Regions from separate parts of the Candidatus Thiodictyon syntrophicum genome, predicted to be linked through region 2. Evidence: predicted binding sites of a transcription regulator. Region 2 holds the regulator's gene; each other region holds the start of a gene.

The links. The regulator sigma-54, encoded in region 2, starts transcription at its own class of promoters, with help from an activator protein. The targets are predictions, from matches to a motif close to TGGCANGNTNCNTGCTT.
Region 1: the regulator sigma-54 is predicted to act here: its motif matches at 1,457-1,473, upstream of THSYN_RS19565 (PEP-CTERM sorting domain-containing protein).
Region 3: the regulator sigma-54 is predicted to act here: its motif matches at 1,626-1,642, upstream of THSYN_RS16930 (PEP-CTERM sorting domain-containing protein).

The regions. Positions count from the first base shown of each region.
Region 1 covers NZ_CP020370.1:4,658,861-4,662,132, forward strand. Annotated here, with positions in the region: gene THSYN_RS19555 (hypothetical protein) at 1-341, opposite strand, end outside; gene THSYN_RS19560 (HEAT repeat domain-containing protein) at 821-1,201, shown strand; gene THSYN_RS19565 (PEP-CTERM sorting domain-containing protein) at 1,539-2,207, shown strand; gene prsT (XrtA/PEP-CTERM system TPR-repeat protein PrsT) at 2,498-3,272, shown strand, end outside.
Region 2 covers NZ_CP020370.1:471,529-474,800, reverse strand. Annotated here, with positions in the region: gene lptB (LPS export ABC transporter ATP-binding protein) at 1-687, shown strand, start outside; gene THSYN_RS02060 (RNA polymerase factor sigma-54) at 789-2,291, shown strand; gene hpf (ribosome hibernation-promoting factor, HPF/YfiA family) at 2,326-2,655, shown strand; gene THSYN_RS02050 (PTS sugar transporter subunit IIA) at 2,893-3,272, shown strand, end outside.
Region 3 covers NZ_CP020370.1:4,031,065-4,034,336, reverse strand. Annotated here, with positions in the region: gene prsT (XrtA/PEP-CTERM system TPR-repeat protein PrsT) at 1-1,445, opposite strand, end outside; gene THSYN_RS16930 (PEP-CTERM sorting domain-containing protein) at 1,728-2,774, shown strand; gene THSYN_RS36700 (hypothetical protein) at 3,018-3,140, opposite strand; gene THSYN_RS16925 (AbrB/MazE/SpoVT family DNA-binding domain-containing protein) at 3,130-3,272, opposite strand, start outside.

The DNA.
Region 1 (3,272 bases), 2.6 Mb from region 2:
GTGTCCATAACGCTGGAGCCGCGGCCGTGGCAGTTCAGCGTGCCGTCAAGCGCGCCGTCCCCAGCGCCCGGGGGTACGATCGGATCGCGCGAAAACACGCGGCCCACGCCGATCGTGCCGTTGGCGAGCGCCCCGAGGCTGCGTCGGGCGCTGGCGCGGCACGACCAGCAACGGAGCATGCAGCACCGCCGCCAGCTCGTCGATATCGATGCGCTGGGGCTGCGACCTACCGCCCGCCGCCCCGGTACCTGATCCGAGTGGTTGATATTGGACTCGACCGCTTGGTCCAGGTCGATCAGCACCAGCCGCTCGAATAATGCCTGGCCGGTACCGGGTTCCATACGTCGGAAATTTCTGACAGGTTTCAGGCCATTATCTGCGCTTGCCAGGGACTTTTTCACTATCGGGGGATGGGCGATGCAGCTATCTTTAGCCGCGACAGGACGGACACCGGGTCGGTCACTCATTGCGGCAGGTGAGCGGCCAGTAAGCTTCACTGCTGGTCAGGATAGTGCCGAGGTGCTCGATAGACCTGCCGCGGGGCGAGGTCTGGCGGCCACCGCGCCCGCCGGCGCGGCCGACCCGCAACGACGGAGTCTTTCTCGACCAACGCGATGTGACAGGAGACATCAATGTCAGATATCGACGTGAAATACGCTGCCCTGGGCGGCCCCGGGGGCTGGCTCGGTCCCGCGACCACGCCCGAATTGGTGGCACCGGACGGTGTGGGTCATTACCGGCACTTGCTGAAATCGACCGCGAGGAGCCCGACTACGCGGCCTTTCCGAAACTTGGACCCGCGGCCCTGCCCCATCTGCAGATGATCGCCGAGGCCACTGATCCGCTCAAGGCGGCCAAGGCGGCCTACGCGGCCAGCCTGATCGGCGGCCTCGCGGCGATCGAGCTGCTGCGGGTTGCAGCCCGACACCATGACCCGCAGGTGCGCATCGCCGTCGCGGATGGACTGAAAAACCTGGCGGCGGCAGCCCCCACTGACCTCGTGATGAATGCGCTCAATGACCCCGACGTGGGGGTACGCAAACTCGCCTTGAGCACGGCCGACCGACTCAAGCGCGCTGACTTCGCCCAACGGGTGGCCGAGATCGCCAAGGCCGATCCGGCCGAGCATCTGCGCAGCGCCGCCACCGTGACCGCCAAGCACCTGTCGACGCTCGCGCCGGGCACGCCGACGGGACCCTGACCGGCCGGGCGGGGCCCGGGCGCCGCGATGGCGTTCACCTCGCCCGCCAAGTCCGGGCGGCCGCCGCGGTATCCTCGATCAGGGGTTTCTTTGCGCCGACAAGCGCCGCTTGATCGCAGCTACCAGCTTCCCAGCCGTAAGGTCTTCGGTTATGATTGGACCTGGTATTTGTCGGCGCAGTCCCGGTGCGTCGTCGCTCGACTGGGTCAACCCCGCGCCCGGTGGCAGTCCGGGGGCCGCGCTACAAGCGTTAAGTGGCTCGAAATTTGCAGTGTCCGCGCGCAACCGCGGCCATCAATGTCCCCTGGTACGCACTGGCAGTGGAGCACATCGTTCGATGAAAAAGATTGATCTCGCGTTGGCCCTCTGCGGCGTTCTGGCAGCATGTAACGCCGGCGCCTTGACCATCGACAGCTTCGACACGACGCAGTCCAACAAGCGGGTCGCAAACGGGGCAAGCGTTGACATCCCCATCAACACCTCGGGCGCCGGGGTGACCTATATCGGCACCTCCCGTACCCTCTCGAGCCAGGCCGCCACCGGCGAGACCTCGTGGACGGACGCTCGCATCGCGACAGCGTCTTATCCGTCTGCGCTTTATGTTGCCAACAATGCATCGCCCGGGACCGTCTATGTCCAATGGAACGGGATTTCGGGGTCCGACAGGGATTTCACCGCCGGCAACGCACTTGGCCTCCGCATCAGCCTGCCCGCACTGGTCAATAACGCGTTGACCGTCACCTTTCTCGTGAACGGAACCTCCAGCGCATCGCGGACCTTCACCAGCAGCACGTCCGATGACCTCTTCACGTTCGCCTCGTTCACCGACCGGAGCGTTTTCGCCGACGTCAGCACGCTCAGGATGACCACGACCATGACCCTGGGCACGAGTGATCCGACGGGCTGGGCGGCCATCGGTCTTGTCGAGACCGTTCCTTTACCGGGCACCCTAATGCTGGTGGGCATCGGTCTGGCTGGGCTGGCCCGCAGCGTCAAGCGCGCCTGACCCCTGCCGTGGGTCGCCCGACCAGCCCTGCTGATCCGCATGGCCAACGACGGGACCCCGGAGCGGATCGGCGCCTCGATGGCATGTGCGCCGCACAACGGATGGTGCCGCAACCAATTGGGGGCCCCGTATACCACCCCTTCTCACTCGACCCCGGTGCTGACCGCGATTAGTCCTTTAGTTCTGCTGCCACAGGCCCGGGCGCCGCAAGCGGTGGTTCCGCGGGCATTGTCCAAGCGGCCTGACCCCAGCGTCGGGCACCATCGGGCATGACGCAGGAGATCCCTCCAATGACGAGCCAACGCGGTTTGCAGCCCGCTCTGGTGTCGGGCGTGCTCGCCTTATTGATCCTCATGCCGGTCGCTCAGGCGGACCCCCTCGCGGATGCCCGTAGCCAATGGCAGTCCGGGGATGGGCGCGCCGCGGTCCGGACCCTGAAGCACTATCTGAGGCAGGGCGGCAACGACCCCGCCGTACGGGCGCTGTTGGGGCAGGTCTATCTGGACCTGGCGTCCGGCGCTGCGGCCGAGCAGGAACTCAAGCGCGCCATCAAGGAAGGCCGCCTCAATGCCACCGAGTATCAGACGGACGTGGCCCAGGCGCAGTTGCTTCAGGGCAAGTACGCCGAGATCCTGGAGGACCCGGCGATCGGTTCACCAACGGACCCGCGCAAGCAGGCCGAACTGCACGCCATCCGGGGTGAAGCCTACCTGGCCCTGGGCCAGCCAGATCAGGCGAACCAGGCGTTTGACAAGGCCCTGGACCTGATTTCCACCTATCCCCGCGCCCTGCTCGGCCTCGCCAGGCTCGCCGCGCGCCAGGATGACATGACGCGCGCGCGCGCCCTGGTGGACCAGGCGATCACGGCCAACCCCGGGGACTCCACCGGGTGGGAGGCGCGGGGTGATTTAGCGCTGTCCAACCGCATGCCGCAACCGGCAGAGGAGGCGTTCGGACATGCGATCGAGACTGCGCGCGCCACCTGGATGCCACTCTATAAGCGCGCCCTGGCACGCCTGGAGTTGGAAAAGCTGGTGGAGGCCCAGGCCGATATCGACTTGGCCA
Region 2 (3,272 bases):
CGCAACCGCCAGGTCCTGCGGGACGTGAGTGTCGAGGTGAACGCGGGCGAGGTGGTCGGCCTGCTCGGCCCCAACGGTGCCGGCAAGACCACCTGTTTCTATCTGATCGTCGGGCTGATCCCGAGTGACCACGGACGCATCGAGTTGAACGGCCGCGACCTCACGCAACTGCCGATGCACGCCCGCGCCCGGGCGGGACTGAGCTACCTGGCGCAGGAGCCCTCGGTCTTCCGTAAACTCTGCGCACGCGACAACATCCTGGCGATCCTTCAGACCCGCCGCGACCTGAACCGCAACCAGCAGCGCGAGCGTTGCGAACAACTGCTCCAGGAACTGGGGATCAGCCATGTCGCCGCCTCACTCGCACTCAGCCTGTCCGGCGGCGAACGCCGCCGCCTGGAGATCGCCCGCGCACTCGCCGTGGACCCGGTGGTGATGCTCCTCGATGAACCCTTCGCCGGGGTCGACCCGATCGCGGTCGGCGACATCAAGGCCATCGTCGCGCACCTGCGCGAGCGCAACATCGGCGTCCTGATCACCGACCACAACGTCCGCGAGACCCTCGACATCTGCGATCGCGGCTACATCATCAGTGACGGCAGCATGATCGCCGCCGGCACTCCCACGCAACTGCTCGCCGACCAGCAGGTGCGCGAGGTCTACCTCGGCACCGATTTCTCCATGTGAGCGCCCCAGACCATTCCGCCATGGCGCCCGAATAGGCTAGAATCAAAACAGGCACTCAACTTGCTAGACTCGATCGGTCCACCCCACACGCAGCCCCCGCGATGAAGCAGTCCATCCAGCTTCGACTTGGTCAGCATCTGTCGATGACGCCCCAGTTGCAGCAGGCGATCAAGCTCCTTCAGCTATCCAACCTGGAGCTCCAACAGGAGATCCAAGAGGTCCTGGACAGCAATTTCATGCTCGAGGAGGGCGATGAGGCCGACCGCTTCCAGGCCGCCGACGCCGCCGACGCCCGCCTGGTTCAGGACGCCACGCCGGAGCCGACGGCCACCGTCCAGGAACAGACGATCGAACGCGAGGTTCAGGGCGAGTCCAGCGAGATGCCGGACGAGCTCCCGGTGGACACCCACTGGGACGATGTCTACGAAAACTATCTCCCGAGCGGCAGCCAGGGCAGCGACGACAACGACTTCGACCCCTTCTCCCAGCAGAGCCGCCCGGAGACCCTGCATGACCACCTGATCTGGCAGCTCAATCTGGCCCGGCTCAGTGCGCGCGACGAGGTGATCGCGCTCGCGGTGATCGACGCCATCGACGGCAACGGCTACCTGCGCACGGACTGCGAGGAACTGCTGAGCACCCTGGGCGACCCGACGATCGCCCCCGAGGAGGTCACCACCATCATCCACCGGGTCCAGTCATTCGACCCGGCGGGGGTCGGCGCCCGCGATCTGCGCGAGTGTCTGTTGCTGCAACTGCGCCAGTTACCCCAGGGCGCGCCGACGGCCCCCGGCCAGACCACGCCGCAGGCGCTGGCCATCGCGATCTGCGCGGACGGGTTCGACTTTCTGCCCCGCAACGACGTGGCGGCCCTGGCACGCCTGCTGGGCGCCCCGGAAGCGGCGATCCACGCCGCCCTGGAGGTGATCCGGCACCTGAATCCCCGCCCCGGCACCTTGATCGCGGAGACCGCGTCGGAGTACGTTGTACCCGACATCTTCGTGCGGCGTGTGGAAGGTGTGTGGCAGGTCGAGCTGAATCCGGAAACTACGCCTAAACTAAGAGTGAACGCCGACTATGCGCGGCTCATCCGGCGCAGCGACCAGAGTGCGGACAGCATTGCCTTGAAAAGTCACCTGCAAGAGGCCCGCTGGTTCATCAAGAGCCTGGTCAGCCGCAACGACACGGTCCTGCGCGTCGCCGCCAAGATCGTGGAATTGCAGCAGGAATTTCTCGAACGCGGTGAGGAGGCCATGAAGCCGCTGATCCTGCGCGACGTCTCCGAGGCGCTGGACCTGCACGAGTCCACCATCTCGCGGGTCACCACCCAGAAATACATGCACACCCCGCGCGGGACCTTCGAGTTCAAGTTTTTTTTCTCGTCCCACGTGAACACGGCGGCCGGGGGCGAGTGTTCATCCACGGCCATCCGCGCCCTGATCCGCAAGATGATCACCAATGAATCGGCCCGCAAGCCCTTGAGCGATAGTCGGATCGCCGACGAGTTGGCCGATCAGGGCATCAATGTTGCGCGACGCACCGTCGCGAAATACCGCGAGGCGATGGGCATCCCACCCTCGAACGAACGCAAACGCCTGGCTTGACAGGCGGTTTGAAACCAGAGGAGAAGACCAGACCATGCATATCAACCTGACGGGTCACCATATCGACGTGACCGAGGCCCTCAAGGGGTACGTCGATAACAAGTTCGAGCGCCTGGCTCGCCATTTCGACCACGTCATCAACGCCCACGTCATCCTGACGGTGGAGAAATTGGCCCAGCGCGCCGAGGCCACCCTGCATGTGAACGGCGGTAAGCTGTTCGCCGACTCGGTCCATGAGGACATGTATGCCGCCATCGACACCCTGATCGACAAGCTGGACCGCCAGATCCTGCGCCACAAGGAGAAGAAGGCCAGCCACCGCCCGGTGGCCGTCACCGGCACCAAGCCCGGCGAGACCGAGTAAGGGCGAACCCCGATAAACCACAGGGTCGCACCCGGGCCGGCACGCACGGACACCTCGGACACCCGTTCGAGGTGTCTTTCGTTGCGACCCGGGGCCATCCGAACCAGTGTGACGGGCGCGTGCGTCCCGCACGACCAAGAGGAGTCAGCCGACATGACCCGCACCCACTTGCGCGACCCGCGCCGCGGTACCTGCCGCGCCGTCCGGCATTGCGTCCGCGGCCAGGAGCGGTAGCCGATGTTACCGCCCGACTTCATCAACGAACACCGCATTGGCCGCGGTCTTGAGATCGCGAGCAAAAAGCGTCTGCTCGAGACCCTGGCCCGCCTCCTGGCCACGGACCATCCGCAGTTGAAACCGGACCTGATCTTCGAGCGTCTCCTGGAGCGCGAGCGGCTCGGCAGTACCGGGCTCGGGCACGGCATCGCCCTGCCCCACGCCCGCGTCAAGGAGGCCACCCAGTCCCTGGGCGCCTTCGTCTCCCTCGCCCGCGGGGTCGATTACGACGCGGCCGACGGGGAGCCTGTCGATCTGGCCTTTGCGCTGCTGGTGCCCGAGACCGCCACCGAGGAGCACCTGCAACTCCTGGCCGAGTTGGCCGGCCGCTTCAACGATCC
Region 3 (3,272 bases), 3.3 Mb from region 2:
CCGTTCTGCGCCTGGGCGGTTCCTAAGGCATTGAGCGCCCGCGCGTCCTTGGGGGCCGCCTGGGCCAGGAACTGGGCCTCTGCCAATGCCTCCTGGGGCTCCTTGGCGGCGGTCAGGGCGCGGATCAGCAGCAGCCGCGCCTCCCCGTCGGCCGGGTGGCGGGCGACGACCGCACGCGCCGCCGTCAGCCCCGCGGCGGTGTCCCCGGTCGCCAGGAGACGCGCGGCCTGGGCGACGCCGAGCGCGACATCGTCCGGCGCGGCGGCGGCCAGTTCAGCCAGCAGGGCATCGGCCGCGGCGTCCTGGCCCTGGGCCAGCAGTGCTTGCAGCAGGGTGCGGCGCAGGGCCGGCGGGGCGCCGGGACCGGCCAGCGGCCGCAGCAGCGCCGCCGCGCCGGCCGGGTCGCCGCGCTCCAGCCGCAGCCGCGCCAGCAGCAGGGCCGGCTGTGCCAATGTGGGTGCGGCCTTGGTCACGCGCACCAGCGACTCCTCCGCCGCCGGCAACCGGCCGAGCCCGATCAGGGCGACGGCCGCGTAATAGGCCGCCTCATGGTCCTGGGGCTGGGCGCGCAGATAACCCTCGAACTCGTCCAGGGCCGGTGCGAGCTGCCCGCGGGCCAGGGCGAGCCGGCCGCGGGCATAGGCGAGACCGGCGACATCGGGCCGCCAGCGCGCCGTCTGCTCCACATCCGCCGCCGCCTCGGCGAGCTTCCCGGTCTCGATGCGCAGCAGGGCGCGCTTCTGATAGACCGGCCAGGGGGCCGCCTGGGACGCGATGGCGCGGTCATAGGCGGCCGCGGCGCCCTTGAGATTACCGCTGCGGTGCTCCAGCGCACCCAGCATCTCCCAGGCCAGACCCGCCGTCGGCTCCAACGCTGTCGCACGTTCCAGGTCGGCGCGCGCCGCCGCCTGATCACCCCGCGCCAGCGCCCAGCCGGCCCGCGCCGCCAGGGGGCGGGCACTCGCCGGGTCCAGGGCCAGGGCCGCGTCGATGGCCGCCGCCGCCTCGTCCGCCCGGCCGAGTCCGTACAGTGCCTCGGCCCGTACCCGGGCGATCTGCGCCGCCAGCGGGGCCGGGTCGGCGGGCTCCGCCGTCACCTCCGCCAGCACGTCGGCGAAGCGTCCCTGGCGCAGCAGCGCATCGCCCCAGGGGATCAGCCAATCGGCGCGCACCGCCCCGGCCGCCCGCGCCCGCGCCACCGCCTCCGCCGCCAGGGCCGGCTGCGCCAGGTCCAGGGCCAGGCGCGCTTGCAGCAGCCGGGCCGCGGGGTCATCGGGGTGGCCTTGCAGCAGGGTGTTCAGGTGGATGCGCGCCGCCGCCGGGTCGCCGGCCGCCCAGGCGGCCCGCGCCTCGGCCAGGGGGTCGGACGGGTGCTCGGCGGCGGTCTCGGCGGGTGCCGTCGCAAGCAGGCAGAGGCAGTAGAAGATGAGCGGGCGCAGGGACATGGGGTTCTCCGGGTGGAACGGGCGGCACGCCATTGCACCAAGGTGCGCCGCCCGGCGCAATCCCCGGACGACGGCGGCCGGGATGCCCGGCTGTCAGAAAATTTTACACTTACGTCGGTCAGGTGTGTGCCGGGGGGGGGGCGATTTACAACCTTATGAAAGAATATGAAAAAAATACGCAGGCACGAGAATTGCTCAAAATGCCCGGAAAACGGGTTGCGGATCACCCCCGCGACCTCATTCCCGCCCCGTCCGCGCCAACCAAACCGGAGACCACAGCCGATGTCCGCCGCCACTCAGTCCAACCCCTTCGACCGCCTGCGTCTGGCCCTTCCGGCCGCAGGCCTCGCCGCCACCGTCGCGGTCGGTGCCGCCCAGGCGGCCAATGTCAATCTGCCACTCACCCTGACCGTCGGACAGGTGATCTATGGCCATGTGAACACCGCCGCCCGCCCAAACGACTACTCGGGTCTCAACAACTCCTTCATGTCCATGGTCGTCACCGTCGGCGGGGCCACGGGTACGGGTGGTACCGAGGCCTTTCGCATCGGCGAGGCGGCCCTGAAGACGGCCGGCAGCACCATGACCGACGCCTTCGACTCCTTCGCCGGCATCCGCGTCAACGGCACCTTCTTCCAGCAGCCCGGGACCCAGGTGGACCTGACCACCACCGGTGCCGGGGCCTTCGTCAACACCACGCAGGTGGCGATCGGCGACATCGGCACCCGGCTCGATTACTTCATGGATGGTGCCAGCCCCACCCTGCGGGTCTTGGCCAGCTTCACCAATACCGGCAACAGCGACCAGACCGTCGAGGTCCTCTACGGCGGCGCCCTGGGCTCCGACGACGATACCCAAATCGAGGACACCAGCAGTGGCGATGCCGACTTCCAGCAGGCGGACCGCTGGCTGATCAGCAGCGACGGCGGCGACGGCCCCGATCCGGTGCTGACCTTGGTGCGCTATGGCGAGGGGACGGTGCAGGCGGCGTCGGATACCCTGGCGGTCCCGGGGACGGATTCCGGCAATGACTCTGTCGACTATTTCACCGACGTCTGGTCGCTCGACCTCGGTGTCGGCGAGACCCAGAGCCTGATGTGGTTCGTGCAGTTCAGCCCGGATGTGGCGACGGCCCAGGGCGGGACCGGGGTCTTCGACGATCTGGAGGATCTCGACGGCGCCGGGCTTCTGGCCGCGGTGGGCGGCGGCAAGATCGATACCGCCAACATCGTCAACTGGGCGCCGACCGAGGTTCCGGTCCCGGGCGTGCTGCCGCTGCTCGGCATCGGGCTCTTCGGCATGGGGGTCTATCGCCGCCGTCGGGTCTAGCGCCAGCCCCGCCCGGAGCGGGGTGGGAGCGGCCTGCCGCCGCGACCGGCACCGACCGGTGCCGGATCGTGCCCGCTCGTTCCCACGCTCCGCGTGGGAATGCATCCGAGGACGCTCTGCGTCCCGGCTGCCGCGAGCCCTTTTCATGGACAGGGGTGGGCACGCCGAACATGGCCGTTGGGCCAAGGAACGAAGCCCAACGAGCCACCGAGAACAAGGCGCTGAACGATTAGGGTTGGTGCGTCACCCGAACAGGGTGGCCAGGCGTTGGCGCAGCCGCGCCGCATCAGCCGCCGAGAATCTGCCCGACTTACCAAGGATCAACGGAAACGGGACACGGATCACGTCCAGCGTGTCATAGCTCACGGAAGGCCTCGTCGTCCTCGGGCGACGACCACTCTCTCAGGGTCGCTTCCAGCGCCTGGAGATAGTCCAGGTCGAGCGGTGCCGCGCGCCGGACGCGGACCCGTCCGTCCCCTGCGATCTCCCAAGCCAAAA